DNA from 4 places in the Metabacillus schmidteae genome. Region 1 is predicted to be linked to each of the others. Evidence: riboswitches for the same ligand, from Rfam matches in the RefSeq annotation. Region 1 holds a riboswitch; each other region holds the start of a gene.
The links. A riboswitch is a leader RNA that binds a small molecule or an ion and turns the genes downstream of it on or off. The one in region 1 is predicted to bind cyclic di-GMP.

Region 1 (7,887 bases):
AATGGGTGGTCACAGGAGCAATTAGCGGAAAAAATCAATGTTTCCAGGCCTGTTATCACTAGACTTGAAACCGGTGAGCAGACTCCAGATCTGTCCTATTTATTATCATTAAGTAATGCTTTTCACGTAAGCATCGATCACTTGATTGGACGTGATCAACAAACAAATGACTATTTATTTGAGGTTTACGGAAAGTATGAAGCTGACGGCTCTGTCTCTCAAGTTGCTGATTATTTAATCAAAAATCCCAAAATGGTACAAGGCTTACATCAGCTTTTAGATGTAAAAACAAAGCACCGTAAGTTTATTGAAGATACAATTATTCGCGTCATTGAAAATTCATCAAAGATTTCCGAGTAATTCCATGTTTTTAGGTTGTAAGAGACCTTGTGGTATACTATAAATAGTCCAAAATAAGCTAGCGGGGATGATATTGATGAAAACGTTCAAGCTTGTCTGCTTAAAAATTGATGAACAATCAGCTGAAGCCAAAAACATTCCTTTACTTGACGGTCTTGTCATTAACAAGGAAGATGGCGAAAATTCGTGGTTACTAGAATCATTGATCTCAAAAGACTTCTTGCCTTACTTCGAGGAACAAAAAGAAGCTAATCGTACATTAAAAATGTTTGTAACCATTTCGAAATTGAGCAATGCACCTGCACGAATCTCTGCGAGTGTGAATACGATCACTGTGTTAGACGAATCCATCTCCATTCTTTTTGATGGTCGATTACTAACATCAAGATCACAATATCGTCCTGATGAACTGTTGGAGTCATTATTAGATCAAGGATTGTCCGGCAATGCCTTAAAGGAAGCTTTTAAGGAATCCATTCAACAACGTGAACATTCTACAAAGTTGTAAGGCTGCACGATTGTGGAGCCTTTTTTAGTGTATTTTCATAATAAAAAGACTAACCCTTTGAGTTAGTCTCTACTTTTGTTAAATTATTTGTTTTCGTTTTTGTTTTCGCCTTCATTCGTGCCTTCATTGTTACCATCTTCAAGCATATTTTCGCCTTCTTCAGTACCCTCTTCTAACATGTTTTGGCCTTCTTCAGCGCCTTCCTCAAGCATGTTTTCGCCCTCATTAACGCCTTCTTCTACTGCATCTTGACCTTCATTAAGACCTTCTTCCACATTCTCTTCTACTGTATCATTTTCATTTGTATCTTCTGGAGGTGCCGGATCTTGATCATCGTTTGCTGCACATCCTGTTACAAGCATTGCTGCAAGAAGAGAACCTGATAATGTTAATAACCAATTTTTTCTCATCATTTATTACCCCTTTCAACTTGACCTTTTATTTATTTTAAAACCCGGTCTTTCTTTATGTTTCCCGACTCAAAATAATTTCATTCTTAATTTTAAAGTGTTTCGGCCGATATGCATTATATAGACAAGATCATTAATGATGAAACCTTTTTAAGGGAAAACGAGACGAATGTCCTAGGGGGTTATTTGTGTTTATTTAAGTTAATGAAGGTGTTTTAATAGGAAATATGTGTTGTGGAGAATATTTTTGGGGGATGAAAGACTTTTCTTCTGGTTTCCCGCTTTGGTTTGTCTTTCATATCGGGGATGAAAGACTTTTCTTCTCATTTCTCACTTTGTTTTGTTCTTCATATTGGGGATGAAGGACTTTTCTTCTGATTTTCCATTTTGTTTTGTTCTTCATATCGGGGATGAAAGACTTTTCTTCTCATTTCTTGCTTTGTTTTGTCCTTCATATCGGGGATGAAGGACTTTTCTTCTGATTTCTCGCTTTGGTTTGTCCTTCATATCGGGGATGAAAGACTTTTCTTCTGAGTTCTCACTTTGTTTTGTTCTTCATATCGGGGATGAAAGACTTTTCTTCTGAGTTCTTGCTTTGTTTTGTCCTTCATATCGGGGGTGAAAGACTCCCGATTAGTTTTGTCTTTCATTTCATATCGCACTTGTTTGCCTTTCACAGGATACTAATTTCCTTAACTTATTATCCCCCCAAAAACCAAAAAAACCCTCCATGATACATGAAGGGCAATCTTAAAAATTTCTTATTCAGCTTCTTTTTTCTCACCTAACGCAAACATGATTTCTGTTTCACATGCTACTTCTCCATCAACTGTTGCGATCGCTTTTCCTTTTCCAAGGGAGCCTCTTAGGCGGATGATTTCTACTTCCAGGCGTAATTGGTCACCTGGTTTTACTTGTCTTTTGAAGCGGCAGTTATCGATTCCGGCAAAGAATGCTAATCTTCCGCGGTTTTCTTCTTTTTTCAGAATGGCAACTGCTCCAACTTGTGCTAGTGCTTCAACGATTAATACCCCTGGCATAACCGGGTAGTCAGGGAAATGACCATTAAAAAATTCTTCGTTGGCTGAGACATTTTTAATGCCAATCGCTTTGACTCCTTCTTGTACTTCTAAAATGCGGTCAACGAGTAAAAATGGGTATCGGTGTGGGATAATATCTTTGATTTCGTTAATATCTAACATATGTATGAATCTCCTTTATGCTTTTTTCTCGCTTCTTTATTATGTACGACAAAAGGAAGGCTTTCACCTTCCTTTAGCAAAGTATATATGGAACATTATTCTTTTTCAACTAAGTCGATGATATGTTGCCATGTTGATTTATCAAGTGCCTCCTCTGGATTTCCATTGCCGATGACTCCATAGCCGATCATAAGTCCAACGATTAAGCTGATGACCATAGCTAAGAGAACAAGTACGACACGTAACCAAATGGGAATGAGGCGAATGCGTAATTTTACTTTTTCGGTTTGTTGGTCTTGTTTTTCTTCTTGATTTTTCTTTGCGTTTATCTTTTTAACTTCTTCTCGACTGACCGCTTTTGTCGTTTCTTTTGCTACCAATAGACTAAACTCCTATCTTACGCCGTTAATTAATCCCAGCATTTGGTCGCCAAGTGTAATGGACTTTGCGTTCATTTGGTATGAGCGCTGTGAGATCATTAAATCGGTCATTTCCTTTGTTAAATCAACATTGGACATTTCAAGTGCACCCTGCTGCATTGTGACAGCCCCGCGGTCTGCACCTTCTAAGTAGGTTAATACGTCTTCGATTTGCATGTCACCCAGATCTTTTAATCCGTAAAGATTATTCCCTAACTGACTCAGCATTTGCGGACGATCTACTTGAATAACACCTAGTTGGAACTCTTGTGGTTGTTCTGTTTCATTTCTCGGTATGGCTCTAATTGTTCCATCTTTTGAAATCATAAGCTCTTTAAATGTATCATTGAACCGAATTGGGTTTTGATTTTCATCCAGGACCAGGTTACCCGATGCTGTTGAGAGTAAGAGCTGGTTACTTCCGTCCGTTGCTGGCGATAAATATAGAGCACCATCTCGAGTATAATTAATTTGCCCATTTACATCAATTTGTAAAAACTGATCTGGTGAAGTAAAAGCAATATCAAGTGATCTGCCAGTTTGCTTGATGCTGCCTTGTGTAAACACAACGCTTTTATTTAGTCTTGCGCCTGTTCCTTGTCGAATCCCAAGTTCTGTTCCAAAACGTTCTTCTTCTCTTTCTTCTAATGCATTGCCTTGATTAGTAAATTGCTGACGAACTAATTCGGAGAATGTTGTTTCCGTTCTTTTATAGCTTTGAGTATCAACATTTGCCAGGTTGTGGCCAATTTGATCAAGCTGTTTTTGGATCTGGCCCATTGTATTAGTCGCTGTAATCATTGAGCGTAACATTTATTATTTCCCCCTATTATGATAAGCGGCCAATTTCATTTGCGGCCTTTTCCATGCTTTTATCATATGCTTGCAGCACCTTTTGATTTGCTTCAAATGAACGGTAGGCTGTCATGATATCCGTATATGTTCTTCCTACATCTACAGTGGAAGTTTCCAGATAGTTTTGTTTTAAATTGTATTGGATGTCACCATTGTTGATTGCTGTTGGAAGGGCTTGGCCGTCTGAAGTACGGAATATTCCATTTCCTTCTTTGACTAGATTACGTACATCTTCAGCAAAACGGACATCAATTTGTGCGATAGGTTCTGGTTCTCCATCTACCAAAACATCGCCGGCAGTTGTAACGCTGAATTCACTGGCTTGGATAGAGATTGGTTGTCCTGCTGTTGAAAGCACAGGATTTCCATCTGAAAGTAAAAGACCATTTTCGTCTAATGTAAAATGTCCGTTGCGTGTGTAGCGTTCCTCACCAGCTCCGTTTTGAACAGCAAAGAATAATGAACCTTTTACATTTGTTTCCGGATGTAGAGGAACAGTTTCTTCAACTAAGGCAACATCAGTTACCAGGCCTGTTTCCTTTAGCTCACCTTGGATATCTCTACTTTTAATTTCCTGTAAATAAACTCCAGAATTAATCGAACCAATTGTTTGCATGCCTGCTACATTCATTCCATTACCAGTTGGAACAGTTTTATTTTCCATACGCTGCAAGAGCATTTCCGGAAAAGCCCGGATTGTCGATTGATCCGCTTTATACCCCGCTGTATTTGCATTTGCCATATTATTTGATAGCATTTCTGTTCGGCGCTGCTGTGCCAACATCCCTGCAGTTGCTGTATATAAACCTCTTAGCATGAGTAAACCCACCTTAACCGTGTTTTTGTCCGAACAACTGAATTCTTTTTCGACAGAATTCCCTATTATTGATTATAAAGGAGAACGATTGTTTTCTCCATTGTTAGTTTTTAGGAAAAAATATTTTTATTTCTTTTTTCCTAGCTTGTCTTTATAATAAAGAAAAATCTGATAAGGGCAAACTTGTCGAAAGGCAGGGACGCAAAGCTATGGGCCTATACAATATTTTACATTGCACGGTCGCCAAGCTGCCAGGCTCCTTTTTGAGCCATGGGCTTTATAGGGAGAAGAATAAGATGAAAAGAATAATCTTGATGTTTATTTTAACTATGTTTGTGTTGGGGGTTGCCGGTGTGAATAAAGCAAATGCCAGCGCGAACACGGAATACTCTACATGGCTTTGGGATACGAATCAAATTGTGACGAATCGTGAAGCTATATTAGAATTTCTTGAAAATAAACAAGTATCTCATGTGTATTTACAAATTAACCGATTGATTAATGTTGACCAATATAAACAATTTATTAAAGAAGCTTCAGCACGTCAAATAAAGGTTTATGCGCTTGACGGTGCTCCTGAATGGGGACCATCATCTAAGGCTTTTACTAACTTTTTGAACTGGGTTTCCGCCTATCAAACAAGTGCAGCTGAGGGTGAAAAATTTTCCGGCATTCATCTTGATGTTGAGCCATATCTTACTTCACAATGGACTACAAATTACAGTGGAGCTGTGCTGAAATATCAAAATGTCATTTTAACTGCAGCGAATACTGCGAAGACACTTGGAATACCATTCGCCGCTGATATTCCTTTTTGGTTTGACGAGATGAATGTGAAAAATAAATACGGAAAAGGAAATCTCGCTGAATGGGTGATTAAGAATACGAGTGAGATTACAATCATGGCATACCGTGATAAGGCTGTTGGTCCCAATGGGATTATTGAGCTAGCGAAATACGAAATAAATCTTGCAGCGTCACTTAATAAAGATGTCACGATTGCTGTTGAAACGATGAACCTGGGCAGCAGTGACGGATTCCTGACGTTTTATGAGGAAGGGCAAAGTGCGATGGACCAAGAGCTTGCGCTTGTTTCAGATGCTTATAAGGATTATTCAAGCTTTAAAGGTGTTGCGGTGCATCACGTGGGGAGCTGGATGGAGTTACGGTAAGGAGAATGGATGGAGAATCGGCTTTTTGTGGCCGATTCTTTTTTATGCTTTTATTCCTATTTGAGTACAAACTTATTGGCGGGACGAGGGACCTGTCCCATTGGACCTTCCTTTGGACCTTATTTGCGATTCTTCATTTATATTTGCGATTTCAAAAATTTATTTGCGATTAGACAAATTTATTTACTATTTTTCGAATTTATTTGCGATTAGACAAATTCCGCCATGATTCTACACACACTGCCGGGACAAGGAACCTGTCCCCATGACCCACACCATGACCCACACAAAAAAAGAACCTGCACAAGTCAGGTTCTTAAAAGTATCATCCGAATTTTTTGCGTGGAAGTTTGTCCATGTTGTCCAGCATGATTCCTGTGCCGATTGCTACGCAGTCCATTGGTGCTTCAGCTACTAGTACTGGTACTTTTAGTTCTTCAGCTAAAAGTTGGTCTAAGCCGTTAAGTAGTGCTCCACCACCTGTTAAAATAACACCGCGGTCGATGATGTCTGCTGAAAGTTCTGGAGGAGTACGTTCCAGGACACTCTTAGCAGCTTGTACAATGGCGGAAATTGGTTCACGAAGTGCTGCTTCCACTTCTGTTGAGTTCACGGTAATTGTACGAGGTAATCCTGTTACCATGTCACGACCACGAATACTGATTTCTTCATAACGTGCGCCTGGGAATACAGTTGCTACATTGACTTTAATATCTTCTGCAGTACGCTCACCGATTAATAGCTTGTACTCTTTTTTAATGTAATTTAAAATTTCCGCGTCAAACTTGTCCCCAGCCATTTTAATGGAAGAGGCGGTGACAATATCGCCCATTGACAACACAGCGACATCAGTAGTTCCACCGCCAATATCAACAACCATGTTTCCATAAGGTTGGAAGATGTCCATACCGGCACCAATTGCTGCTACCTTTGGTTCTTCCTCAAGAAATACATTTTTACCGCCGCTTTTTTCAGCAGCTTCTTTAATTGCCTTTTGTTCAACAGATGTAATATTCGTTGGGCAGCAAATGAGCATGCGCGGCTTTGAAAGTAACCCTTTTACATTCAGCTTATTAATAAAGTGCTTTAGCATTGCCTCTGTTACTTCAAAGTCTGCAATAACACCGTCTTTTAATGGGCGAATAGCAACAATATTCCCAGGAGTACGTCCTACCATACGTCTAGCTTCTTCACCAACGGCAAGTACCTTACCAGTATTTTTGTCCAGGGCAACAACGGAAGGCTCGTTTAACACAATTCCCTTCCCTTTCACATGAATAAGTACGTTAGCCGTACCAAGATCTATACCAATATCCCTCGCAAACATTCTATCTATATCCTCCTTGCAAATCTTCATATCCGAAATACTGACCTAATTACCTATTTTATCACAATTTCGCAAAAATAGTATGATTTTGTAAAAAAATTTCAGGTGAGTATGTAGGGAATTGTCGATTTACTTAAAGTAGATAGAATTCATTTACTTCACTGGTTCTTCTTCTAAAATTTCGTCCTTCTTGTACTTCAACTTTGTTGCTTCTCCACCACGTAAATGTCTGATTGATTTATGATAATCAAGTATTTCCTTTACCTCATTCGCAAGATCAGGGTTAATTTCAGGTAACCTTTCCGTTAAATCCTTGTGGACGGTACTTTTGGAAACACCAAACTCCTTCGCAATGACGCGAACAGTTTTCTTTGTCTCCACGATATACTTCCCAATCTTGATTGTGCGTTCTTTGATGTAATCGTGCACACCACTCGACCTCCCTAATATGGATGTGAGAAGTGTGAAATGAGACTCGCATACCAAGACACTTTGGCTGAATTTCTCTTAGATGATCGTATGTTGCCTCTTTTACAGCGATTAAAAATTACACTCACGATCCCTCACCTCAAACACTCTCTTTGATAGGTTTGTAACATTTTATTAGCTTGGATTAAGATATATGCTAATAAAGTCAGAAGGGACAAGGCTTTCTTTAAATTTTTTTCATTTTTATGAGATTTGAATAGAGAAATTGTGGTTTTTCACCTATTTTAAACAGTTTATTTCCCGAGAAATTTGTCGATGGGTGGAGTGAAGATGGAGACATACCTTTTTATTATATTTTTGGTGAGGGACATTATGACTTACTTTTAAC
Region 2 (7,887 bases), on a different contig from region 1:
ACTCAGGAAAACAGTTAGATCTTCAAAAGAAATGCATTCCAGATATATAGATTGCATAGATGGCTCAGGTGAATCTGAATTATGAATCCATCGTTCCCCCATAGTAACGTGACCTTTATAAGGATGGCTTTTTATAAATGCAAAAGCTTTAAGCTCATTACTATTACCCTTTAAAAAGATATGAAGAGCTTGTGTGACAGGTTTATTCCCGCTTGTACGAAGTGTTCTATAATACGTCAAGACTTCCACTGGCATATCCGAAGGTGATTTAGCAAATTCCTTCTTAATATCAACATCTCTAACTGCCACTTTGTTGAAAATACCTAACTCTAAACATTTTGCTGCTACTGGAATTAAGTTCGCTACCATTTCTACTGACATAAGTCTTCCTCCTATTGTTAAGTAGATTACTTACACAATCTCTTAACTTATTTAATTTTTTTATTTATATATAAAAAGGACAAACCCAAACTAATTAGGTATTGTCCTCTCATATGCTTTATTAACCAAGATTCCGTAATGATAAATTCACTCGACGTTGTCCGTTCATAGACATTATTTCACGTTCAACATCTAGGGGCATTACGATAAAATCTAGGCGGATATCATTTATTGTTTTAAAAGCATCAATATCTGATTTCGCAAGTAACCCTGAATCGATATACCATTGAACCTTACTACTATCCGGTAAACAATTCTTTATTAAAAAATCTTCTCCGTAATCCTCAAACAGTTTAAAAATTTTATATTCAGGCTGATTTGCTATAAGTGAGACAGAACCATAGGAATGGCTTAATTTCTTTCTTTCCTGTAATTCCGAACACTCTAACATCTCAATTTTTGCCCTGTCATACAATTCTTCATACTGCTTTAGACTTGGATTAAGATTTTTAAATGTCTCAGCCAAGTAATTTAGTTTATAGCCTTCATAGTCAAAATCAGAAGATCTAACTAGCTCTTTACCCACTTTATTAAAAGAAGGTTTCACGTAATATGAAGGATTTCTTTTGTAGTTTTCAAGTTCTTCCCTTAGTTCTTGATTTTCTTTTAAAGATTTAACATCTATTTTGATTGCCTTACATACAAGTTCAGGAGTTAAATAATAAAATAGATATTGAACAATTCCTTTATAATCTACATCGAAAATCTTCTTTGGGACAAACTTGGCCACTACATTAAACTTTTCAAATTCATGACGCTTTGCTTCACTTTCTCTTAAATGCATATACATTGAATTTTTAATTGCTTTCAATTTACTTTCCGTTTCCTTTAAAAGACCATAGGTACCTTCTTGAATGAGGTTCTCCATAATCTCCGCAGCATTAGGTTTAGGTTCAAAAAATGCTCGATTTGTCCTGGAACACTTCTTACAAACCTTAATATCAAAATGTATACTCTCATTATTTAATCTACAATTTCCACAATCTTTCATAACAATTTCCTCCTTAGAATAGATTCAAATTAATCAAGAACAACCTAGACTAAAAGCTGAATATCACTTATAGAAGCATTGAGAATAGTTATTTCTCTTCTCGACTTCATAGCAACTTCAACTCTAATTGCTTTACTTTCGGAATTACCTAAAGTGATAGCGTATAAGAAGCCTAAATTTGAATCAGTTCTAATAAACTCTCCATTGTTCTTCAGCATAGTAAAAAGTCTTTCTTTCATATAAGCTGGTTTAAACAATTCTTCGATTTTATTAACTAGCATGATATTCTCTCCTCGGATCTCTTAATCGTTAGATTTGTTGAGTCTTGATAATTCGCTTTGACAAACTCTTGAACATGCGCTTCATCTACAGCATTCACCGTAATTTTCTTCTGCTTTTCCCCTTCAAAAAAACTAACGCAATACATAAACTTTTCTGGTCTTTGAACACCATCAAAGAATTCATAATCGGGTAAAACAGAGATAACTTTGTCCGTTTTAATAATTTGAGGAAGGATAAATTCATTAGCTGGATTGACGATAATCCATGCAGGATATCCCAATAACAATTGGAAAACAAAAATATCTCCCTCTCCTATAACTTCTCCACCATTTTTAACTAGAAAATTTGATCCTATAGTAAACTGACAATCTTCCGTATAAAAATTAAATTGTTTACTCATATAGCAACTCCTTCAACAGAAAAGAGATCGTAGTCTGACGGCATTATTTCCTGTCTAAGACATTCGATCTCTTTTATCAACTCTATAAGTCTAAAAGACTTTACTTTTTTTCGAATTTGAAGATTTACAGTTGAGTCAGGTAGACAAATAACGCCTACATTTCCCTTCTGAAAAATTCCTCTAGTCTTTGATTTCTCAAAGGAAGATCTTCTAAATAAATCTTTAATCCAACTCTCTTGGTTTTTTGACTGATGATGCAAGGTATATTCGACTGCGTTAATTTGTGGTTGAAAACAACCCATTGACATGTCAAAAAGATATAACGCTCCATCAATTGATCCATTAAAATAGACTCTGTACCCATAAGAAGATTGATGATCCCCATATTTCTTAAATGGTTCAATAACAAATTGAGTTCCATCCATCTCCCATATAAAGTCACCTTTTACTTCTTTGAAATGTACTGATTGTAGGGCAGGACCTAACTTTGAAGGATGAACTGGCGCAAAACAGGTAAGTTTAAACACCTTCTTCAACTCCTTCCTCTTCGATAAGACAATCTTCAGAACAGAAGTTTTTTCCTCTTACTCGAAACAAAGTCTCATCACAACAACTACTACATACACAACAACTTGGTAGACATTCACCTTTCATAAAATAATCACTCTTTCTAAAAGTTTTTTTTATTCAAACTCGCTCTTTCCCAAAAACTAACAAAAAAGCCCCTGGGCAAAGGTTTAATAAGGACACAAAAGTGTCTAAAACCTAAGCCCAGAGGCTACTATGTTTGATCATTAACAGCTGACCTTATGTAATAAATGGTCGCATAAAAATAACAAAAGAAAAAGTTTGAACATATTTATTATAGACTAAATAAATGCACTATTCAACGTTAAGTATTAGCTGATCACTTATAAGGCTAACACTAGTTCTCTTAGCTTTTAGTTTTTATGCCCACTCTAGATTTTCTGCAGATACAATCCTATCTAAAATGCCTGTTCTCCCAAAGTTAATAATCTCTAGTTTAGTTCTACCATAATACCAATGATAGTTTGTTGTATTTTCTAAAGGTTGATATGTTGTTATGAGTAAAGCTTCGACGACATCATTAAATTTTCGTACTGTGAATCTTTCACTCTTTCACCTTCTGGAAATGAATGAACTCCAAACCTAACTTTCAATTCTCCTCTTACAGTTGATAGCCATTGTTTTTCATGTTCTGATAGCCTTTGTAAAAAACTCCTTTAAGTTTTACCAACATAAAGTAATGTTTCGTACCCTATGTATTGACGGTAGATTGCATAAATACCACTGTTATTTAATGCAATCTGATTATGAATTATGTTATTTAATAAATAAGGACCATGCCATTTTATGTATACTGTCGTCATATTTTTCCTCATGGTTATTAGTTAACCTATAGTCTAAAATCGTGCTAATCTATAATTCTATAAATATATTTAACTACAACTACATACCAATAGCATGTATATTAGTGAAAAGTTTAAACAAAAAAGTAGTCTGATATATAATCACGACTACTTTATACTCTACTTGAAAGGTATTCTCTAGCATCATCTCTAGATAGCTTAAAAGTATTAATTATATACTTTTCAGATACTATTTCATCTCTTTTAAGACCTCTAAAATTAGATAAAGGTATATCTCTAGATTTTGCGTATAAAACTTCTATTTTTTCATTTAAAGAATGCGAAAAAACTGTTTTAATTTCTCTAGTAAGTGAAATATGTTCTTCTACAGTATTTTCATCTATTAAAGTTAAACTTTCTCTCACTACAAATTCTCTTGCAGCTACTAATATATTATCTATGCTCTCTCGTTCTTGGATTAAACTCATTAAAAAAACCTCACTTCTCTTCTTCTATTTTTATTATAGAAAAAATCATAGATAAAACTTTTAGATTCCACAATTTTAATAGAAATAAGAATTTTTTATATTATTATAAATTGTTCTTAATATAATTACGGTATTCCATATAATTATTGGGGGTAATCTTAAAAGTGAATTTACGAAATTGTAACACACCTCAAAAACGCACGAATAAATCTGAATACAATAAATTCTTTAGTTGGCAATAAAAAAAGCCATCTATATAATGGCCGGTTGCACTACTAGCTCCAGATTGTTCAAGTGCCCAAATAAGAACAGCCTATCATTGCTTCCAAGTATTTGTTTAATGATAATTACTTCAAAATTATTAGTCAAAATTCAACAAATCACACATTCTAACATCTAATGCATGTGCAATTTCATAAATATTTTCAAGAGAAATGTTACGTAAACCTCTTTCCACATCGCTAATATAAGTTTGATGTAGATCAGTTAAATCTCCTAATTCCTCTTGAGAAAAACCTTTTTTTCTCCTGTGATACCTAACTTTCTGACCAAACTTTATCTTAACATCAATTTTCATCGAAATTTCCTTTCTTATGATTAAGTTTACTAATATTGAAAGGAAAACTCTATAGATTATAAGTTATATTTCCTATTAATTGAATGAATTTCATAATTATGAGCCCTACGGGCTCAAGGCTTCTGAGAACTAAAAAAAGGAGTACCTCCCCAAAATGTCGAATTTAGTAAGCACCACACAAACTAATAAGACTGGAGGAAGACTCCCTATGACTATTATACGACAAGGAAGCCTGTTTGACCTACAAGAATTATATGATTTAGAACCTACCCAACGGTTTGAAGCTATTTTTTCTACTATTGACATTGAACAAATCTTCGCTGTGGTAACGAAGAAATCCCGTTTTGGTAGACCAGTTGAACTTAACTATGCTGCTATGATTTACTCCTTGGTTGCTAGAATTTCAGAAAGAATCCCATTTATTAAAGATTTAGTTAAACGATTGAAGAATGATATGATTTTCCGTCTTGACTGTGGGTTTTTAGTATCTGATTCCGTACCATCAGATGCTGCTTATTCACGAATGATTACTATCATTAGTGAATCGAAGGTTTTGGAAGAGGTTCAAGAAACTCTTCTTCTTCAAGCGATATCCGAAGGATTTATTACGGATGATACCATTGCCATTGATGCCACACACTTTGAAGCACGCGATCAGGCACCTCCAAAAGATGAAAAACCTAAAAATGAACCCAAGAAACGTGGTCGCAAGTCCAATGAGAAAAGGGAACAATGGTTAATTGAAAAAGCAGAACGTGAAGCCAATCTTCCTCTTTTTGAAAAGAAAATTGAAGAACAACTGGACGTTCCTTTAGCCGAACTTCGCCATGAAATTCCTCAAGACCCTCAATGGGGTGTAAAGAAGAATAGCGAAGGGAAAAACGTCTTTTGGTTTGGCTATAAGGCCCACTTAGCAGTTGGCTCAACGAGCCAATACATTTTGCAATCCCTTTTTTCCTCTGGCAACCTTAATGATGGAAAGGCAGCTATTCCTTTATTAACATGTATTCATGAACGTGTGCCTCTTCCAAATCTGCGCTATGAAACAATGGATGCTGGATATGATTTCGAACCTATCTATACGCAGATTCATCGAATGGGACATCAATCTGTTATTGCTTATAACAAACGCAATGAGCCTGAACCTATTGGCTTTGATAAACATTTCGCACCAACATGTGTCAGAGAGCATTCCTACCGTTATGACAGTTTTGATCCGAAATATGAGACACTAAAATATACTCGACCAAAGGAATGTAAAGACTGTTCTTTAGCGAATGATGGTCTTTGTCAAAAGGTATACAAAGTGAGAATCACTACTGATTTGAGAAAATATACAGCACCAGCTCGCGGATCAATAGCTTGGAAGACGATATTTAAACGCCGTACCGCTGTGGAGCGTGTGAATGCTTATCTAAAGGGATATTTCCAGCTGGACAACGTTCGTTATCGTACTGGAAAACGTGCCAAAGTTCATTTTGACTTAGTAACTTTAGTTTATAATGCTTCAAAATTAGCTGCCGATCGTATCAATGCCGTGTTAATTCAACAACAAGCAGCTTAAACATTAAAAAATTTAATAGAAAACAAATTCTGAAGGTCTGTGTTTCTTTAAAATAAGTAATTATGAAATTGATTCAATTACCAAGAATTAATATATTTTTTTAAATTCATATTATCAAACAAGGAAATTATAATAAAAGTATAATACAGGTCTTTGGACACAGGAATAGGTTTATTAGAAAAAACACGAATTTTTTAGAAAGAATTTCCTTTACCTCTCCTCCCCCATTTCTCAAATATAGTGTTTTTTGAAATGCAAACGCTTTTACAAAATTCTTTCAAGCAAATGTCCACTATAAAAGAATTAAACCCGCTTGCTGAGTTTAGTTTAAATTCTTTAATTAATATCACTAAGTATGATCAAAGTTTATACCTTACAAAAGAAAAATCTCATTGGTGTATATTAGCCCATATAGGTGAAATTCCGAAAAATCATACCTATAAAGTACCTAAACAATATCTAGAAAAAATCATGTATAGAAATGATGTAAATCAACATCAGAATTTATTAGGTGTTATGGATGTTCGTTCGTTTTTGTCTATACCTATTAACAGCAGAGATCATAAAGGACTTCTCATTGTGTATAGTAAAGGAAAAAATGAGTATATAGATAATTATCAAAAAGAGGACATTTTGCCGTATTTTCGTGAACAACTGACTCATTTAATAGATAATCTTATTCATTATCAATCTTTACAACTATCAGCCACGTATGATTATCTTACGAATGTATTAAATCGAAGATATTTCTCAGAAGAAGCTCGGGATATGTTAAATACCACTTTAAAACATAACAGGAATGTTTCAATTTTACTAATAGACATTGATCATTTTAAACGAGTAAATGATACATAGTAAGCCCGTATTCAAACGACGCATATAAATAGAACTGCACCTCCGGTAATATGATCATATCAATATTAAAGGAGGTGCTTTTCATATGCCTGATCAAAAACTGACTATTGTCCCCGTTACGCTTCTTCCCGAAAATAAAAGTAAATCCGTGTCACCACCAACTAGCTCTTCCTCTAGCATCTGTACAATCAAAACGGCAAATGCGGAAATCCTCTTTTATAATGGTGTAGACGAGCACATCATCCTAACAATCATGAGGGAGTTGAAGCATTGGTGAAACATGATTATACGGATGTGAAAAATATCTATATTGTTTGCGGAAAAACTGATATGCCAAAAGGGATTGACGGATTAGCTACTCTGATCCAGGATTCTCTTGAATTAGATCCCTACGGGGATTCTATATTTCTGTTTTCCGGATGGAAGAAAGATAGATATAAATGTTTGTACTTTGATGGAGATGGCTTCGCCCTTCTCTATAAACGTTTAGATAATGGGAAGCTTCAATGGCCTAAAGATGAACAAGCAGTACGTAATCTATCCCAAAAGCAGCTCAGGTGGTTACTCGAGGGCTTAGCTATTCAGCAGCCAAAGGCCATTCAACCATCGGATAAAGGAACTTTTTAAACACTGTTATTTTTTCTTTATCTCCCCCGTTCGAACTGGTTATAATAATAAGAACGAAACCGAACGGAAAGTGGTGAATGATATGGTGAAAGCTTCTTCTACGAATGAAAATCAGAACGAGAAAATAATTCGGCTGCTTGAAGAGCAGTTGGCTCATTCAAATCAACAAAACAAAGAATTATCGAAACAGATTGAAGCATTAACCGATCAAGTACGCCATTTAACTAAGCTTTTATATGGATCAAAAACTGAAAAAACGAAATATAACGCACCAGACGGGCAAGGTACGTTA
Region 3 (7,887 bases), on a different contig from region 1:
AATGTCATTGAGGAACTAGTTAAAGGCGTCCAGATCCCTAAAATGATAAAAGTTAGACAGAATTTCTATGCTCCAGAAGTTCCAAATGTAATTGAAGCAGTCCATCAAACAATAAATGAAGCAGGAGTATTATCTAGAATTACAAATGGTGATTCGGTTGCGATTGCAGTAGGTAGCCGTGGTATCGCAGATATTCCAATTTTAACGAGAGAAGTTGTAAAAGCAGTTAAATCTGCAGGTGGCAAGCCATTCATCGTACCAGCGATGGGTAGTCATGGTGGTTCAACAGCAGAGGGTCAGCGGGAGGTATTAGAGAAACTTGGTGTTACTGAGAATTTTATTGAGGCACCAATTAAATCTGGTATGGACGTCGTGGAATTAGGAAGATTGCCAAAAGGACTACCTGTCTATCTTGATAAGCATGCGTATGAAGCAGACAAAATTATCTTCATCGCTCGAATTAAGCCGCATACTGCTTTTCGGGGTCCGCATGAAAGTGGTCTTGCAAAAATGATTACAATTGGGCTTGGTAAACAAAAAGGGGCGGATGCCGCTCATTCATACAGCTTTAAATATATGGCTGAACATGTGCCGGCTATGGCAAAAGTTACATTAGCACATGCTCCTATTATATTCGGTCTAGGTACAATCGAAAATGCCTATGATCGGCCAGCAAAAATTGTCGCTGTTCCAGCTGAAAAAATCTTTGATGTGGAACCTGCCCTGCTGCTTGAAGCAAAATCACTTATGCCGCGTTTATTGTTTAATTCACTAGATGTTCTTGTTGTTGATGAACTTGGAAAAGATATTTCAGGGAGCGGTATGGACCCTCACATTACGGGGCGATATCCAACTCCTTATGCAACAGGTGATCAACAAACAAATAAGATCGTTGTATTGGATTTGACTGAACAAACTCATCATAATGCGAACGGAATTGGTTTAGCTGATATAACGACAAAAAAGGTTTTTGAAAAAACTGCTTTTCATAAAGGCTATGCAAATGCACTCACTAGTCTTGTCACAGATGTTGTAAAATTTCCAATGTTCTTTGAAACACCTGAATTGGCTGTAAAAGCAGCAATCAAAACAGCTGCAGTTGTCGATCAAAGCAAGGCAAGAATTGTAAGGATAAAAAATACCCTTCAAATAAAAGAACTCTATATCTCTGAGTGTTTACTTGAAGAGGCAATCCAAAATGAAAAAATTGAGATTCTTGGCATACCTGAGGTTATTACCTGGTAAAGGCATATATAAATATGATAACAAGCTTATGCGACATATACTTTTAGGTTACAAAACATTTAGGTAGGGCGATTATTTCGTCCTACCTAGAGTACTATCATCAATCAATGCAAAGGGGATGACTTAACATGACCTTGAAAGAAACGAAGGAAATTCCTCTCTATATTAAAGTAAACCCACAAGATAATGTTGCCATCATTGTGAATTCAAAAGGTTTACCAAAGGGAACTGTTTTTCCATGTGGTCTGACATTAGAGGAATATGTCCCACAAGGCCACAAAGTGACGTTAACAGATTTGGTAAAAAACCAAGCAATTATCCGATATGGTGAAGTAATTGGCTACGCACAAGACCAAATGAAAAAAGGAAGCTGGGTAAAAGAATCATTAGTCAAACTTCCAACACCACCTGAATTGGATGAACTTCCTTTAGCTACAAATGTTCCTGATTCACAGCCACCTTTGAAAGGGTATACTTTCTTAGGTTATCGAAACTCTGATGGCAGTGCCGGAATAAAAAATATCCTTGGTATTACAACAAGTGTTCAATGTGTTGCAGGTGTACTTGATTATGCTGTGAACAGAATAAAAAAGGAAATCCTTCCAAAGTACCCTAATGTACACGACGTCGTCGCCATTAATCATACATATGGATGTGGTGTTGCCATCAATGCTCCTGAAGCGGAAATTCCCATTCGAACGATTCAAAATATCGCGACACATCCAAATTTCGGCGGAGAGGTCATGGTAGTCGGCTTAGGATGTGAAAAGTTAGCACCAGGTCGATTGGTTCCGGATGGAGATGTAGAAAAAATTGTTTCTTTACAGGATCAACAAGGTTTTATGAATATGATCGAAACAATTACGAACATGGCAGAGGAACGATTACAAATATTAAATGAACGACAAAGAGTTGAGTGCCCAGTTTCTGACTTAGTTGTAGGATTGCAGTGTGGAGGCAGTGATGCGTTTTCAGGAGTCACGGCAAATCCTGCTGTTGGTTATACAGCTGATTTATTGGTCCGGGCCGGTGCAACCGTTTTATTTTCTGAAGTAACAGAAGTAAGAGATGCTGTACATTTATTAACTCCAAGGGCTATTAATGAAGAAGTTGGTCGAGCACTTATCCATGAAATGAAATGGTATGACGACTACTTAAAAAGGGGAGAGGCCGATAGGAGTGCTAACCCATCACCTGGCAACAAAAAGGGCGGATTATCCAATGTCGTTGAAAAATCACTAGGATCAATTGTCAAATCCGGTAGCACACCAATTACCGGAGTTGTACCACCGGGTGAAAAAGCCAAACAAAAAGGGTTATTGTTTGCAGCTACTCCAGCAAGTGATTTTGTATGCGGTACTTCGCAATTAGCAACTGGTATGCATCTCCAAGTATTCACAACAGGCAGAGGAACTCCGTATGGTTTGGCTATGGCTCCTGTTATTAAAGTATCCACGCGTAATACACTAAAGGAACAATGGCAGGATTTAATTGATGTAAACGCCGGTCAAATTGCAACTGGTGAGGCAACGATCGAGGATGTTGGTTGGGAACTCTTCCATTTCATCTTGGATGTTGCAAGCGGGCGCAAGCAAACCTGGGCTGAACATTGGGGATTGCAGAACGATTTAGCTTTATTCAATCCTGCTCCTGTAACATGAATAAGACTAGTAAGGCATCCCTGTGTTGAGGGTTGCCTTACTCTTTTTATAGAGTAAAACTAGCTATAGGAAACATTTAAAGGATCCAGAAATTGATAGGAGATGAGACAACTTGCGAAGCTATCTCATATTGTTAATGTGTTTATTGTTCCTTGTTCAATACTTCCTACAACATGCATGGTTGGGGTATGTTGTTGTCGTTTTCGTGATCGCTGCTTTTATTGCCAGCGTTATGAAAGCAAAGGGATTTCCACGCATTATCGGGTCTATAATGATGGGAACAGGTATTGTGCTGGAACTATATAAAGGTGCCGGAATTGACGGAATAAGTAATGGAATTCTATTAATCTTACCTCTTTTATGTTTAGTAACACTTGCACCACTTCTTTCGATTCCACTTAAACTAGGAGGTTATTTCGAAGCAATTGATTCGCTATTACGGAATTTGTTACACCATCCGAAAAGGCTTTTTGCCGGGATTACGACTTCCTTATTTCTCTTGAGTCCGATCTTAAGCCTTGGTTCAGTCCGTTTGATCAGTGAATTCCTATCAGAATTAAAACTACCTTCTGCAATGTCTGCTAAAAGCTATCTTATCGGTTTTTCAACGGCCATTTTATGGTCACCGTATTTCGCTTCTGTCTCATTGGTTCTCTATTATTTAGATATGTCTGTAGGAAAATATATTTTATATGGAATTGGTTTATCTGTTCTATCTTTAATTGTAGGGAATATTTTGTTTGCCATTTGGGCGAAAAAACATCCATTTGAAGATCAAACTGGACCTAAGAAACCATTGGCCAAAAAAACGAGAAAACAGCTTATTCAATTAGCCTTATTTGTGACATTTCTTATGTTAACTTCCTTAACAATTGAGTATTTGACCAAATGGTCGATGATTGTGATTGTATGTTTAATATCCATTATCATGCCACTTATATGGGGAATTGTAACAAATGGCTGGGCAAAACTCATGCCTTTATTGAAGGATTACCGAGACCTATCAGTACCAATGATGAATAATGAAATCATGTTGTTCAGCAGTGCAGGATTGCTGGCACATGCCTTACAAGGAACAAATGTAGCAAATGAAATTAGCGCTGTGTTAACAATTGTTGCGAATCAATCGTTTTTGTTATTTGCCTTATTTGTAATTGTACTTGTTGTTGTTACCACTTATATAGGTATCCATCAAATAGCAATTATTGCTGCCTTAGCCATGCAATTGAATGCAGAACAACTGGGAATAAGTAATTTGTCATTAGCTATGCTTCTCTTACTTTGCTGGTCGATTTCAACTGCATTAAGCCCATTTTCCGGACTAAACTTGATGGTTAGCAGAATTGTAGGAATTTCCGGCTTTGAAGCAGGTGTTCGAGCAAATGGCCTTCATCTAGTAGTCATGGCCATCATTGGTATAGGAATCATTATGTTTATTAATTAACCCAGTGAACATCTTGACCTTGACGTATAGTAAAAAGGTCTCATTACTATATTAGCTTTAAACTAGAAACTATTCCCATGCAAAAATCATATTGAAAGAGTTATCATGTTCATGTAATATTACTCTATTAACATATATATTAAAAAGATAAAAGGCACACTATTCGAAAGGATAGGTCGCAAAGCTTAGGGTCTAAAGTACCAGTAATTGCTTGATGCTATGATCGCCTGGCTACCAAACTTTTGATCAAGATGATCTGGGAAAATTGGCTGCTCTTGTTAATAGGGTAGTCTTTTTATATAGTGTAAAAAATTATTCACATTACAACAAAGGAGAAATAAGACAGCATGAGAAAGCAGAATCTAAAATATCGATTTTTCAAAATGAACTCAATTCGAACAAAATTTACAGGTTGGTTTCTTTTATTAGCACTAGCCCCATTAATTATTGTTTCTATTTTGCTTTACCAAATAAGCAGCGGTGTTATCCTTGAAAAAGAAAAAGCCAGTATGCAAAGCTTAGTACAAAGTAAAGCAGAAACGATGAGTGAATGGTATTATTCACAAAGAAATCAGCTTGAAGTAGCAGCTGAGAGTGATACGATCAAATCCCTTAATAAAGATCGTATTACACCATTCATTTCGTCCTTAAATGATCGATCTGATGTATTTGAAACTGTGTTTTTAGCTGATCCTAAGGGAAAAGTAATCGCACATACAAACCCGGATAAAATAGGTAATGATTATAGTGATCGTGACTATATCAAAACAGCCGCAGGAGGAAAATCAACCTTCTCTGACATGCTAGAATCCAGAGCTACAGGTAATCGTGTTATTAATATTGCTACTCCTGTTAAAGATGAAAATGGCGATGTGATTGGTGTTTTGGCAGGTTCAACCAACTTTGAAATCCTTGTTGATCAGTTTTTAAACAACACTGAGTTTGCAGCCAGTGATGATGTTGAGGAAATCTCTACACTTATCACCTTAGTAGATAATTCAACTCGTCTTCAGGTTTCGCCACAGCAGGAACTATTGGGGCTCACTATTGATGAAATAGAGAAAGATCTAGGAGATGTATTAAGTACTTCGTTAAAGAATAGCATTTCTCAAACAGGTGTAGCTTCTTTTGATCGTTTTGATCAATCGTTTTTAATTGCTTATGCACCAATTGAAGCTGTTGGTTTTGGTCTCAGCTTGAACTTGCCTGAATCACAAGCACTTGCAGATGCCGAATTCATAAAGCTATTATCAATGATCATTATTGGTATTACAGGAATCGTTGTAATAGCACTGGCAATATTCATTGTTTCGAGAATAACAAAGCCAATGCTGACGGTTACAAAAGGTATGAATCACATAGCAGGTGGTGATCTTACTCTAGAACCTCTACCAATTACTTCAAATGATGAAATTGGTGAATTATCTCATAACTTTAACAAAATGGTTCATAATATTAAACAATTAGTCTCGCAAATCGCCAGTACTTCTGAAAATGTAGCTGCTGCCTCAGAGCAATTAACCGCCAGTGCGGAAGAAACTAGTAAAGCAACAAATGAAATTGCTAGTTCTATTCAATCTGTAGCAACAGGCGCAGAAAATCAAGTAGAAAGTGTTTCAAGTGCAAAAACAACTTCACTTGAAATATCAAATGGAATTGATCAAATGGCCAGTAATGTGAATGCTGCGAGTAACGTTTCTGCAGTAACTAAGCAAAAAGCTGAAGATGGTCAAGAGGTTATTCGACATACTGTTCAGCAAATGGAAGTGATCAATACGAAAACAATCGAGATTTCCCAGGTTGTTAATCAATTAGGGGGAAAATCTAAAGAAATTGGTACGATTGTTTCGTTAATCACTTCGATTTCTGATCAAACGAATTTATTAGCTTTAAATGCCGCAATTGAAGCTGCAAGAGCGGGTGAACATGGGAAAGGGTTTGCTGTTGTTGCTGACGAGGTACGTAAATTAGCTGAACAATCTAATCAATCTGCTAAACAAATTCATTTATTGGTACAAGATATTCAGCAAGATATTCAGCAATCGATTCAGGCGATGGAAGAAGGGAAACATTCTGTTGCAGAAGGTAAGACACTTGTCGAACGTGCCGGAAGCGAGTTTGAAGAGATATCCGTTTCTGTCTTAGAGGTAACTTCGCAAATTCAAGAAGTTTTCACTACAGTACAAAAAATAAAAACAAACGCTCATTCAATGCTTTCAGCAATGGAAAACGCATCTTCAATTGCAGTAAAATCAGCTGAGTATTCCGAAAATGTCGCTTCTTCTGCAGAAGAACAAAATGCCACGATACATGAAGTAAGTTCAGCAGCCAGTACTCTTTCCGCAATGGCGGAAGAACTTCAAAAAGCAGTTAATAGTTTTAAACTTTAAGTTTATTAAACCTTGCTTCTCTTTCTTTTAATAGAATGTCTTATCCTGAAAACGAGTAACCAGCAAAAGGAAAATAAGCGGAGATTTTTCGGTTAGATGAAGAATGGAGCTCGTTTCGGGATGAATAAGGGGAGATATTCCGATTATGCCTAGCAAACTCTCCCTTTTTTGCAATAAACTAGTCCATAGACAGAATCTCTCCGTCTATTTGTACTATTTTGAATATTAATTACTGAATAAGCGAAATTTTTCCTTCTATAGTAAAAATGCGCCCAAAAATGGAACCCCTTTATACTTTGAAGGCTAGTTTTTTTTCTACAACCATAAATTTATTAAGGAAGATCATTTAGGAAAAACGTATTCAATTACCATTAGTACTAGGCCATAATCCAGCTTTTCTAAAATAAAATAACGGAATTACGACAGTTCAAGCGTTTTGGTGAAATAAACTATTATTATAACTTTTTTAGTACTTATACATAGTGCATAATTATAGTAAGTTAATGTTTATATCATAATATGTATTCTAAGAGTTTTTAGGAGGAAGTTATATGAGCATTCGTTTTGAAGTGGTAAGATCTGTCCAGGTAACAAAACAAAAAGCATATTCAGCTTTGTTAGACCTTGACACTGCAAAGGACTGGATGCAAGGTCTAGTCAAAATCGAGAAGTTGGATGAGGGACCATTAAAAGTAGGAAGTGAATGGAAGGAAACAAGAAAAATGTTTGGAAAGGAAGCTGCTGAACTGTTTGAAGTGGTTGAATTGAAGGAACCTGATAAAATCGTGCTGCGCTGTGATGGAACAAAAGGAACAACAGGAAAAGGTGAATTTGTGTTTACATACATACTTACCTCAAAAAACAATCATACAGAGATTAAGTTAGATGGGGAAATAAATGAACTTACAGGAATAGCAAAATTTTTCGGGAAACTGATGGCTGGTACCTTTAAAAAAGCTTGTGCGAAAGATTTAGATTCTTTGATAAGCTATTTGGAGAAAGATCGACTTTAAGGAAAACATTGTATAAATATTGTTCGTTATACCATAATGAAGTAGGAGTACGAAATCCTATGTAGAATATATATACTTGAAAATTCAAATTTCGATGGGTAAACAAGGAGGCAAAAAAATGGGTAGAATGGTAC
Region 4 (7,887 bases), 700 kb from region 1:
ATGTAGCCATTTTTCATCTGCAATTACCTTTTGATGACTCATTCCGTGCATATAGTTGAGAATATCTTCTTCAGATAAAGTTGCCTGTTCACTTCCGAATGGATTGTTATTCATAACAACTTCTTCTGATACAACTTCTTTCGTGTTGGTACTTTCTTCAACTTCTTCTGTTACGTTTTGAGCAGCTGTTGAAGTTGATTTAGAATTCATCATATCAAAGAAAATATACCCCAGAAACCCGAAACAGACAGTAACAACTATTATACTGGCTATCATCCACTTATATTTTTTTATCCAAGACACGGCAACAACCTCCATAGAAAAACTTTGCTTGTCAGCTTAGTCAATCGTTATTTCTATCAACAAAATATTTCCGATCCTAATAAATGAAGATAGTCTAGTATAATCATACAATGGATAAAATAGGAGAAACAAGAAAAGACTTTGTCGAAAAAAATCAGATTCATATTTTTTTTAATTTTGTGCTCTTATCTGTATAATGTTTACTAGTTTTGGCAATAAAAATAGTAGAGTATATGAAAGAGGTGTAGAACATGAAGACATTGGTTGTAAAGAAGTATTTTTTAGATATAAAAGACAGAGAAGCTTTTGAGAGAGAGATACTGGAACAAAATCCTGAATTAGTAGACACAATACTAGAATGGGATGACGAGGAATTAACGGAGAAATTAAATATATTGAAAAAAAACTTGGTTTGAACAAAGCCAAGTTTTTTTTCGTTAAGATATTCTATAGAATTATCGCTGCGATCCACCCAAAGATAATAAGGGGGATATTGTAGTGAATAAAGGTTGGAACACACGTATCCCAAATATGATGATGATTTCCATCTGCTGCTAAACCAGATGTTGGACCAAGTGTACTGTCAGAAGCAGGTGATCCTGCATCACCAAGTGCTGCTGCTGTGCCTACTATCGCAATCGTTGCCATAGGGCTGAATCCCAATTGAAGACATAACGGTACAAATATCGTCGTAATAATAGGAATCGTCGAAAAGGATGAACCAATTCCCATTGTGATAAGAAGACCAACGATTAGCATTAGCAATGCACCTATTGCCTGATTTCCGCCAATCAACCCAGCTGCATCTTCTACAAGCTTTTCAACATGACCAGTTTCCTTTAATACACTTGCAAATCCAGATGCTGTAATCATGACAAATCCGATAAATGCCATCATCTTCATTCCGTTTGTCACCAATGTATCTGCTTCATTACGCTTTACTACTCCGCCTAGAAATAAAATGCTTAAGCCAGCTAATGCACCAAAAATCATTCCTTCAACCTCTAATTTTTGAGAAAGATATAGTTGAACAGAAAGTGATACTATAATAGCTAGAACGGCTATCGTTATACTTTTTTTCGTATACTCTTGAGTCATTTCTTGACCAGGTATTTCACGATTTTCATAGTGTCTTTTTTTACGATACGAAAAGAAAACAGCTATAAGTAGACCACAGACCATTCCGATAGCAGGTATAGCCATCGCTTTTGGAATGGAAGATAAGGTCACAGTTAGTCCGCTTTCTTCCATATTCATTTGCATAACTCCATGAAAAATGGCCCCAAATCCTACAGGTAAAAACATATAAGGTGTTATTAATCCAAAGGTAAGGACTGATGCAATTAATCTACGATCTACCTCAAGCTCATTCAAAACCTTCAAAAGTGGCGGTATCAAAACCGGGATAAATGCGATATGAACTGGTACTAGGTTTTGTGAAAAAATCGCCATAATTAGAATTAAAAATACAATAAGTGCCTTTGATAGCGTTTTTCTTCTTGCTTCTCCATCACGACCAACTATTTTTATCACACTTGATACCATCGCATCTGGTAATCCGGTTTTCGTTAATGCAACGGCAAAAGCTCCTAGTAAGGCATAGCTTAGTGCTACTGTAGCATTTCCACCTAACCCACTTGTAAACCTCTCAATCGTTGTGGCTAAACCTAAGCCTCCAGTTAATCCACCTATTAAAGCCCCTATCACAAGAGCAAAAACAACATTTATTCTTAATAAACTTAAAATTAGCATAGCAATAACTGCTATAATGACTGCATTCACCTTCAATACCCCCAAAAAACACTTTAGTTTACTAATATGGTAGAGAAATAAAACATCGGAATTAAATTTATCATATATGTTTTTATTCTGTCAATTAGTATACTAAGATATTATTCAAAATAATCTCTTAAACGTTAAAGAGACTTTAAATTCCTACTGTTATAAAAGCCCTTTCTTTCAAATTCTTAAAAAACATTATCTTTTTATATTAAATTTTTTTCCAATATGACGATATTAAAGATGGCCTATTTTTTATGAGAAATATACTGGTCTAACAGGGCAAACTTATTGAAAAATAAGGACGCAAAACTATGGGTCTAAGGCATATTGCTATGACTGCCAAGTTGCACATCGTGAATCCGGTTTTAACCCCTTCTTGGTTGTCCGCCTTAGAACCTCGCTTACAAAAGAGAGGAGAAACAATATGTCACAAGGTAGTTATGAAATTAAAGTAAATCGTGGTGCAAAAAACGTGGAGATGTATATTGGTGGAACATTTACACCAACAGATGTACAAAACTTCGTTAGTGACTATAAGAATAAGATTTCAGTTATTAACGCTAATGAATTCACTTTAGAAATTGATTGCACCTTTATGGATCTTCTTAAACAAGAAATGATTCCAAGCTTAGAAAATTCGTATAAAATGTATAAGGAATCCGGTTTCAAAAAAGTGGTATTCAAAATTAAACAGAATCCTGTATTAAAACTTCAATTAAATAGACTTGCAAGAAGCACAGGATTATCAAACGCCGAAGTTATTGAGAGCTAAGAAGTGTCAGGATGAATCACTCATCCTGATTTTTTTATTCTACAAATAAATAGGGGGAATACACTTTGCAACATATAAGAATCCATTCTATTGATATTTATCATCCAACAAAAGTCGTTGATAACACATACTTTATTCATCATTTTCAGCAAAGAGAAAAGGATATCACAAGATTTCTTGAACATATGGGAAGAAAAAATCGTTATATCATTGATAATCCAGAAGAGAATAGTTTAACGATGGCCATAGAAGCAGCCAAACGAGTTCTTAATAAAGCAAAAATGAGTGGAAAAGATATTGATATTATCATGTTCTCGTCACAAATTCCTGAATACACGTTTCCTACAAATGCTACTTATCTACACAATGCAATCGGGGCAGGGGCACACACAATCATTTTAGATTCGAATGCTAATTGTGCCGGCATGACTGTTGCTGTTGATTATACTTCTAGATATATGCTTGCAAATAAGCATGTTAAAACCGCATTAATTGTAGGGGCAGATTATAACTCTATCATTAGTGATCCAGAAGATGAAATAACATACTCAAATTATGGTGATGCTGCAGCTGCTGTTATATTAGAAAAAACAGATATAGAAACAGGTTTTATTGATTCTATTTATTTTACAGATTCAATCAATATGGATAAAATCTTATATCCCGCAAAAGGCTTATCGAATGTACTCCAAAACAAAGAGGCAGGAAAGTATATTAAGTGGCTTCCTTTTGATGGAGATATCGCTCTGCCTCCTACTTTCGACATGATTCAAAAGCTTTTAGAGCGTAATCATTTACAAGCAAGTGATATCAACTGTTATTGCTTTTCACAATTCTCTTTAGCCAATATTTTAAAGATAAAAGATAAGTTTTCCATACAGGATGATCAAATAGTTTATGTGGGTGATCGTTTCGGATATACAGGGACATCCAGCCCCTTCCTGGCATTACACGAGGCAATAAATAGAGGAACTGTTAAAAGAGGAGATACTATTTTATTTTGGACGATTGGTGCCGGTTACCAATTAGTTGCCATGTTATTTAAATATTAATCAGGGAGGCAGCTGTTAAAAAAGTGACAGGTAAACATATTTTTACGTATGTACCTGTCACTTTTGTTTTCTACCAACATGTCTTTCAAATTTCGATATTAGTTCCCGATCTCAAACCTCTCAACAAATGCGGCTAATGTTCTGGCCATCACACCTGTCGCCCCTGATGGACCAAGTTCACTTTCCTTTGAGGTTGTTGCTGTACCTGCAATATCAAGATGGACCCATGGTGTATTCTCAGCAAATTCACCAATAAAGGTTCCAGCCATGATTGCATGTCCTTCCCGGCCAGGTGAATTATTGAGATCAGCCATCTGACTATTTTGCACTCTTTTTTTATCACTCTCTGAAATCGGCAATCGCCAAACAGGCTCATCACATTCATGTGAGGCTTGAAGAACTTGCTCAAACAACTCTTCATTATTTGTCATAGCACCAGTCGTCTCAGTTCCTAAAGCAATGATAACCCCTCCTGTTAAGGTGGCTACATCGACAAGGTAGTTTGCTCCGTGGAATTTCGCATATGTAATACCATCTGCTAAGGCTAATCGACCCTCTGCGTCCGTGTTTAAGACCTCAATTGTTTTCCCGCTTAAAGAAACAATCACATCATCCGGCTTGAATGCCCCTCCACTTATCATATTATCTGTTGATGGAATAACGGCAACAACATTTTGCTCAGGTCTTGTCTCACCGATAATCTCCATGGCTCCTAAAACTGCTGCTGCACCACCCATATCCGTTTTCATGCCAACAATTCCATCCTTCGGCTTAATTGAGTAACCACCCGTATCATAGGTAATTCCTTTTCCAACAAGCCCAATCACATCTTTCCATTCTTCTTTTCCCTGATACTTTACCACAATCATTTTCGGCGGCTCTTCTGAACCCTTGTTAACAGCTAGTAAGGCCCCCATCCCAAGGCGCTCCATATCTTCCTTTTCAAGAATCTCATACTCAAATTGGTATCTCTTGGCAAGCTCGACAGAATACAAGGCTAATTCAGTTGCTGTTAACAGATTAGGGGGCATATTTGTTAGTGTTCTTGCACTATTAGTGCCTGTTCCAAATGCATATCCAACCTCAAGACTGGATTTAATTTCATCCAGTTCTCCATTTTCTGAAAAGACATAAACAGTCTCAATCATTTTTTCAGGTTCATTTGATTTTTGCTTATAATCTAAAATTTTATATGTAGAGAGAGCAGATGCCTCTGAAAGTGCATAGGCAATATCATTTATGTCATTTTCTTCATTAGAAAAAGTATCAAGCGCAATGGCAAGACTCTGATGTTTGGCCTTTTGAATAGTTTGAAATAACTCTCCAAACACTCTCTTTAATTGATCAAAGGAAAGTTTCTCTTCTCTTCCTAATCCAACAAAGTAAATACGTTTAAAGGAATGTTTTCCAAGGGTATGTAGCTTAGTAATGGATTTATATTTTGTTTGCAGATCTCCTTCTTTCAATAACTGAGAGAGATCACCATTAAGCTGTTCATCGATCTCACTAGCTAAACCTGTTAATTTGCTTGTTTTTTGATATAGTCCAATAACAAGTGTATCTTGATTTTTAATTTGGTCTAATTGATGATGTACTTTAAATATCATTTCTGCACCTCCATATATGTATACTATTTTATTTTAATGCACAAAGTTAAAAAAGTATAATAAGGTGTAATAAATGATGAGAAAGGTTTTCTAAACAAATTTTATAATGAGTAGGAGATGAAGAACGGTAATATGCTATAATGGAGAAAATCTTTTTATCTATTTACAGTTTAGAGAGGTTTTATGCGGTTGACTCTAGAGATTTAGATCAATATGGTATTACTCCAATCAATCTGTATAAATAGATGAATACTCCCTAAGAATGCAGAATGAAAGGAGCATAACATTGGAACTATTATATAATTTTCCCTTACTCGCTTCGCTTGCAGCTATTTTCTTTGCACAATTTGTAAAAGTTCCGATCTATTTTATTGTTTCAAGAAAGTTGGATTGGACCTTAATCACAAGTACAGGCGGGATGCCGAGTTCACACTCAGCTGCTGTTACTGCCCTTTCAACTGGAGTAGCACTTGATCACGGTCTGGATTCCTCTATTTTTGCGATATCAGCTGTTTTTGCTATTATAACCATGTTTGATGCAACGGGTGTTAGAAGACATGCCGGTGAGCAAGCTACCGTTCTTAATCAGCTCGTATTAGATTTCAACAAATTTGTTGAAGAAGCAAAAGTATGGCCTAAGAAAGCTGAGCAAGACAAACAAAAAAAATTAAAAGAACTGCTTGGTCACCAACCTATTGAAGTCTTTTTTGGAGGTCTAACAGGGATTTTACTCGCCCTATTATTACACTACATCTTTGTTATGTAATTTCTCTTCGCTAAAATACATAAAAAGCTAATGGCCCATTTCCATTAGCTTTTCGTTTTACTTTTTATATACTTTTCCCTAAATACCTGCATGGATTCTTCTTCATTTAATCGCTTTAATTGTTCTTCAGTTAACGTTCCATCACCCATTTGAACCACATAAACATCCAGTTGTTTTTTGCCCCAGTTATTATAAACATCTTTTACCGTTTCATAATAGAGATCTAACCGATTTCCTTTAATCGCTCCACCTTTATCGGCTACGACTCCATAGCCATATCCAGGAATAAAGAGAATTGTCCCTAAAGGAAATATGTCTAGGTCAGCTGCAACTGTTGAATATAAATCACGTTTTACTTTGACTCCTGAATACGTAATTCCATAGCTTGGATGATTAGGGTTTTTACCTGTTGATTCTACACCAGCTGTATATCCTGTTGCCACTACTTTTTTAACTGGATATTTTGACCAGTCTATAGCTTCCTCTAAAGTTATATCCTGTTTTACCGCCTCAACACTAGAAGATATCTTTGTTTGTACTGCCGGTTCACTATTCATTGACTTAAAAGTGAGACCTAAAACACGAAATGTATCTCCATTGTGCTCACCCTTAGATCGCTCTTCAACATTCTTATAATCTTCATAATACCAGTTTGCAACATCCTTAGCTTCTACTCCGGAAATAACTTCAAAAGTCGTCGTTAGGGCACCAAGAAATAATATCGACATGAAAAGCCTTCTACACACTCTTTTTATACTGATCATTTATTTCCTATTCCACTCCTCTCACAAATCTATTCGTTCCCAATTTGCAGAGAGAATATTCACTTTTACCATGAAGCATAATTTACCAGTTTGAAAGCAACCCTTCTAATTCACAGAGAAGACACAAAAATGCCGATTATCAGCTGTGTGATAATCGGCATTTTTGTTACATATATTAAAACATTTGGTATCCTCTTTTTCGCAACATTTTAATTATTATTCCTGAAAGAATTGCGCCAATTAATCCAGAAGATAAAATGAGTATATCAGCTAAAGCTAAAGTCAGAATTTTATTACCTAAAGCTGAAAATGAGTTACCTGGCTTTTGAAAATATTCTATAAATCTCACATTATCTATTATAAAAATACAGACAATTGGGTATACAATTGCCATAATCCAAGACATGCGTAAAAGCATATTTAATAAAAATCCAATACCAAAAAATAAAACTAAAAATAATAGCATCGATATTAGTAAAACAGGTAAGCTTAACATGTCTATCACCTCCATTACACCATTTTAAGTGTACTGAACAAAAGATAGACAGTCAATCATAACTAAGTGAACGTTTTATGACTTCTTCCCTGTTCCTTCACAGCTATTGCAAGTTTCTGAGCCACCTAAGATCAATTGAAAATATCCTTTTCCAGAACAATAAGGACATTCCTTCGTCTCTACCTTAGTTGTTGTACTCATTTTTAGTCTCTCCTTTAGATAATTAATAGTTGTCGATATAATATACCAATAATTCTGACAATAATAAAGGGAGATAATCTAACAAAATAGTTTATGTAAGCGAATACAACAGTTGTTTCCTTTCAAATGCTTTGAATATCCTAT

Region 2: linked by a shared signal. The riboswitch ahead of HWV59_RS26670 (hypothetical protein) and the one ahead of HWV59_RS21015 (amidase) in region 1 are both predicted to bind cyclic di-GMP.
Region 3: linked by a shared signal. The riboswitch ahead of HWV59_RS13940 (methyl-accepting chemotaxis protein) and the one ahead of HWV59_RS21015 (amidase) in region 1 are both predicted to bind cyclic di-GMP.
Region 4: linked by a shared signal. The riboswitch ahead of HWV59_RS24250 (hypothetical protein) and the one ahead of HWV59_RS21015 (amidase) in region 1 are both predicted to bind cyclic di-GMP.

The regions. Positions count from the first base shown of each region.
Region 1 is NZ_CAESCH010000002.1:4,428-12,314, reverse strand. Features, by position in the region: gene HWV59_RS21050 (helix-turn-helix domain-containing protein) at 1-360, shown strand, start outside; gene HWV59_RS21045 (YwpF-like family protein) at 437-868, shown strand; gene HWV59_RS21040 (hypothetical protein) at 952-1,278, opposite strand; gene fabZ (3-hydroxyacyl-ACP dehydratase FabZ) at 2,040-2,480, opposite strand; gene HWV59_RS21030 (DNA-directed RNA polymerase subunit beta) at 2,576-2,860, opposite strand; gene HWV59_RS21025 (flagellar hook-basal body protein) at 2,873-3,712, opposite strand; gene HWV59_RS21020 (flagellar hook-basal body protein) at 3,729-4,571, opposite strand; cyclic di-GMP riboswitch class I at 4,738-4,827, shown strand; gene HWV59_RS21015 (amidase) at 4,868-5,743, shown strand; gene mreB (rod shape-determining protein) at 6,069-7,070, opposite strand; gene spoIIID (sporulation transcriptional regulator SpoIIID) at 7,224-7,499, opposite strand.
Region 2 is NZ_CAESCH010000003.1:201,909-209,795, reverse strand. Features, by position in the region: gene HWV59_RS26700 (hypothetical protein) at 1-381, opposite strand, end outside; gene HWV59_RS26695 (hypothetical protein) at 503-1,432, opposite strand; gene HWV59_RS26690 (hypothetical protein) at 1,477-1,713, opposite strand; gene HWV59_RS26685 (hypothetical protein) at 1,707-2,114, opposite strand; gene HWV59_RS26680 (hypothetical protein) at 2,111-2,641, opposite strand; gene HWV59_RS26675 (hypothetical protein) at 3,359-3,505, opposite strand; gene HWV59_RS26670 (hypothetical protein) at 3,658-3,972, opposite strand; cyclic di-GMP riboswitch class II at 4,226-4,308, opposite strand; gene HWV59_RS26665 (helix-turn-helix domain-containing protein) at 4,334-4,549, opposite strand; gene HWV59_RS26660 (IS1182 family transposase) at 4,758-6,113, shown strand; gene HWV59_RS26655 (GGDEF domain-containing protein) at 6,366-6,968, shown strand; gene tnpB (IS66 family insertion sequence element accessory protein TnpB) at 7,242-7,595, shown strand; gene tnpC (IS66 family transposase) at 7,678-7,887, shown strand, end outside.
Region 3 is NZ_CAESCH010000001.1:2,881,237-2,889,123, reverse strand. Features, by position in the region: gene HWV59_RS13955 (nickel pincer cofactor-dependent isomerase, group 22) at 1-1,245, shown strand, start outside; gene garD (galactarate dehydratase) at 1,374-2,906, shown strand; gene HWV59_RS13945 (TRAP transporter large permease subunit) at 3,019-4,350, shown strand; cyclic di-GMP riboswitch class I at 4,494-4,589, shown strand; gene HWV59_RS13940 (methyl-accepting chemotaxis protein) at 4,698-6,740, shown strand; gene HWV59_RS13935 (SRPBCC family protein) at 7,292-7,753, shown strand; gene HWV59_RS13930 (VOC family protein) at 7,872-7,887, shown strand, end outside.
Region 4 is NZ_CAESCH010000002.1:705,775-713,661, reverse strand. Features, by position in the region: gene HWV59_RS24265 (DUF6241 domain-containing protein) at 1-303, opposite strand, end outside; gene HWV59_RS24260 (hypothetical protein) at 555-719, shown strand; gene HWV59_RS24255 (Na+/H+ antiporter family protein) at 751-2,085, opposite strand; cyclic di-GMP riboswitch class I at 2,354-2,437, shown strand; gene HWV59_RS24250 (hypothetical protein) at 2,510-2,857, shown strand; gene HWV59_RS24245 (ketoacyl-ACP synthase III) at 2,923-3,909, shown strand; gene HWV59_RS24240 (leucyl aminopeptidase) at 4,008-5,513, opposite strand; gene HWV59_RS24235 (divergent PAP2 family protein) at 5,803-6,282, shown strand; gene HWV59_RS24230 (3D domain-containing protein) at 6,327-7,046, opposite strand; gene HWV59_RS24225 (YuiB family protein) at 7,222-7,542, opposite strand; gene HWV59_RS24220 (YuiA family protein) at 7,618-7,743, opposite strand.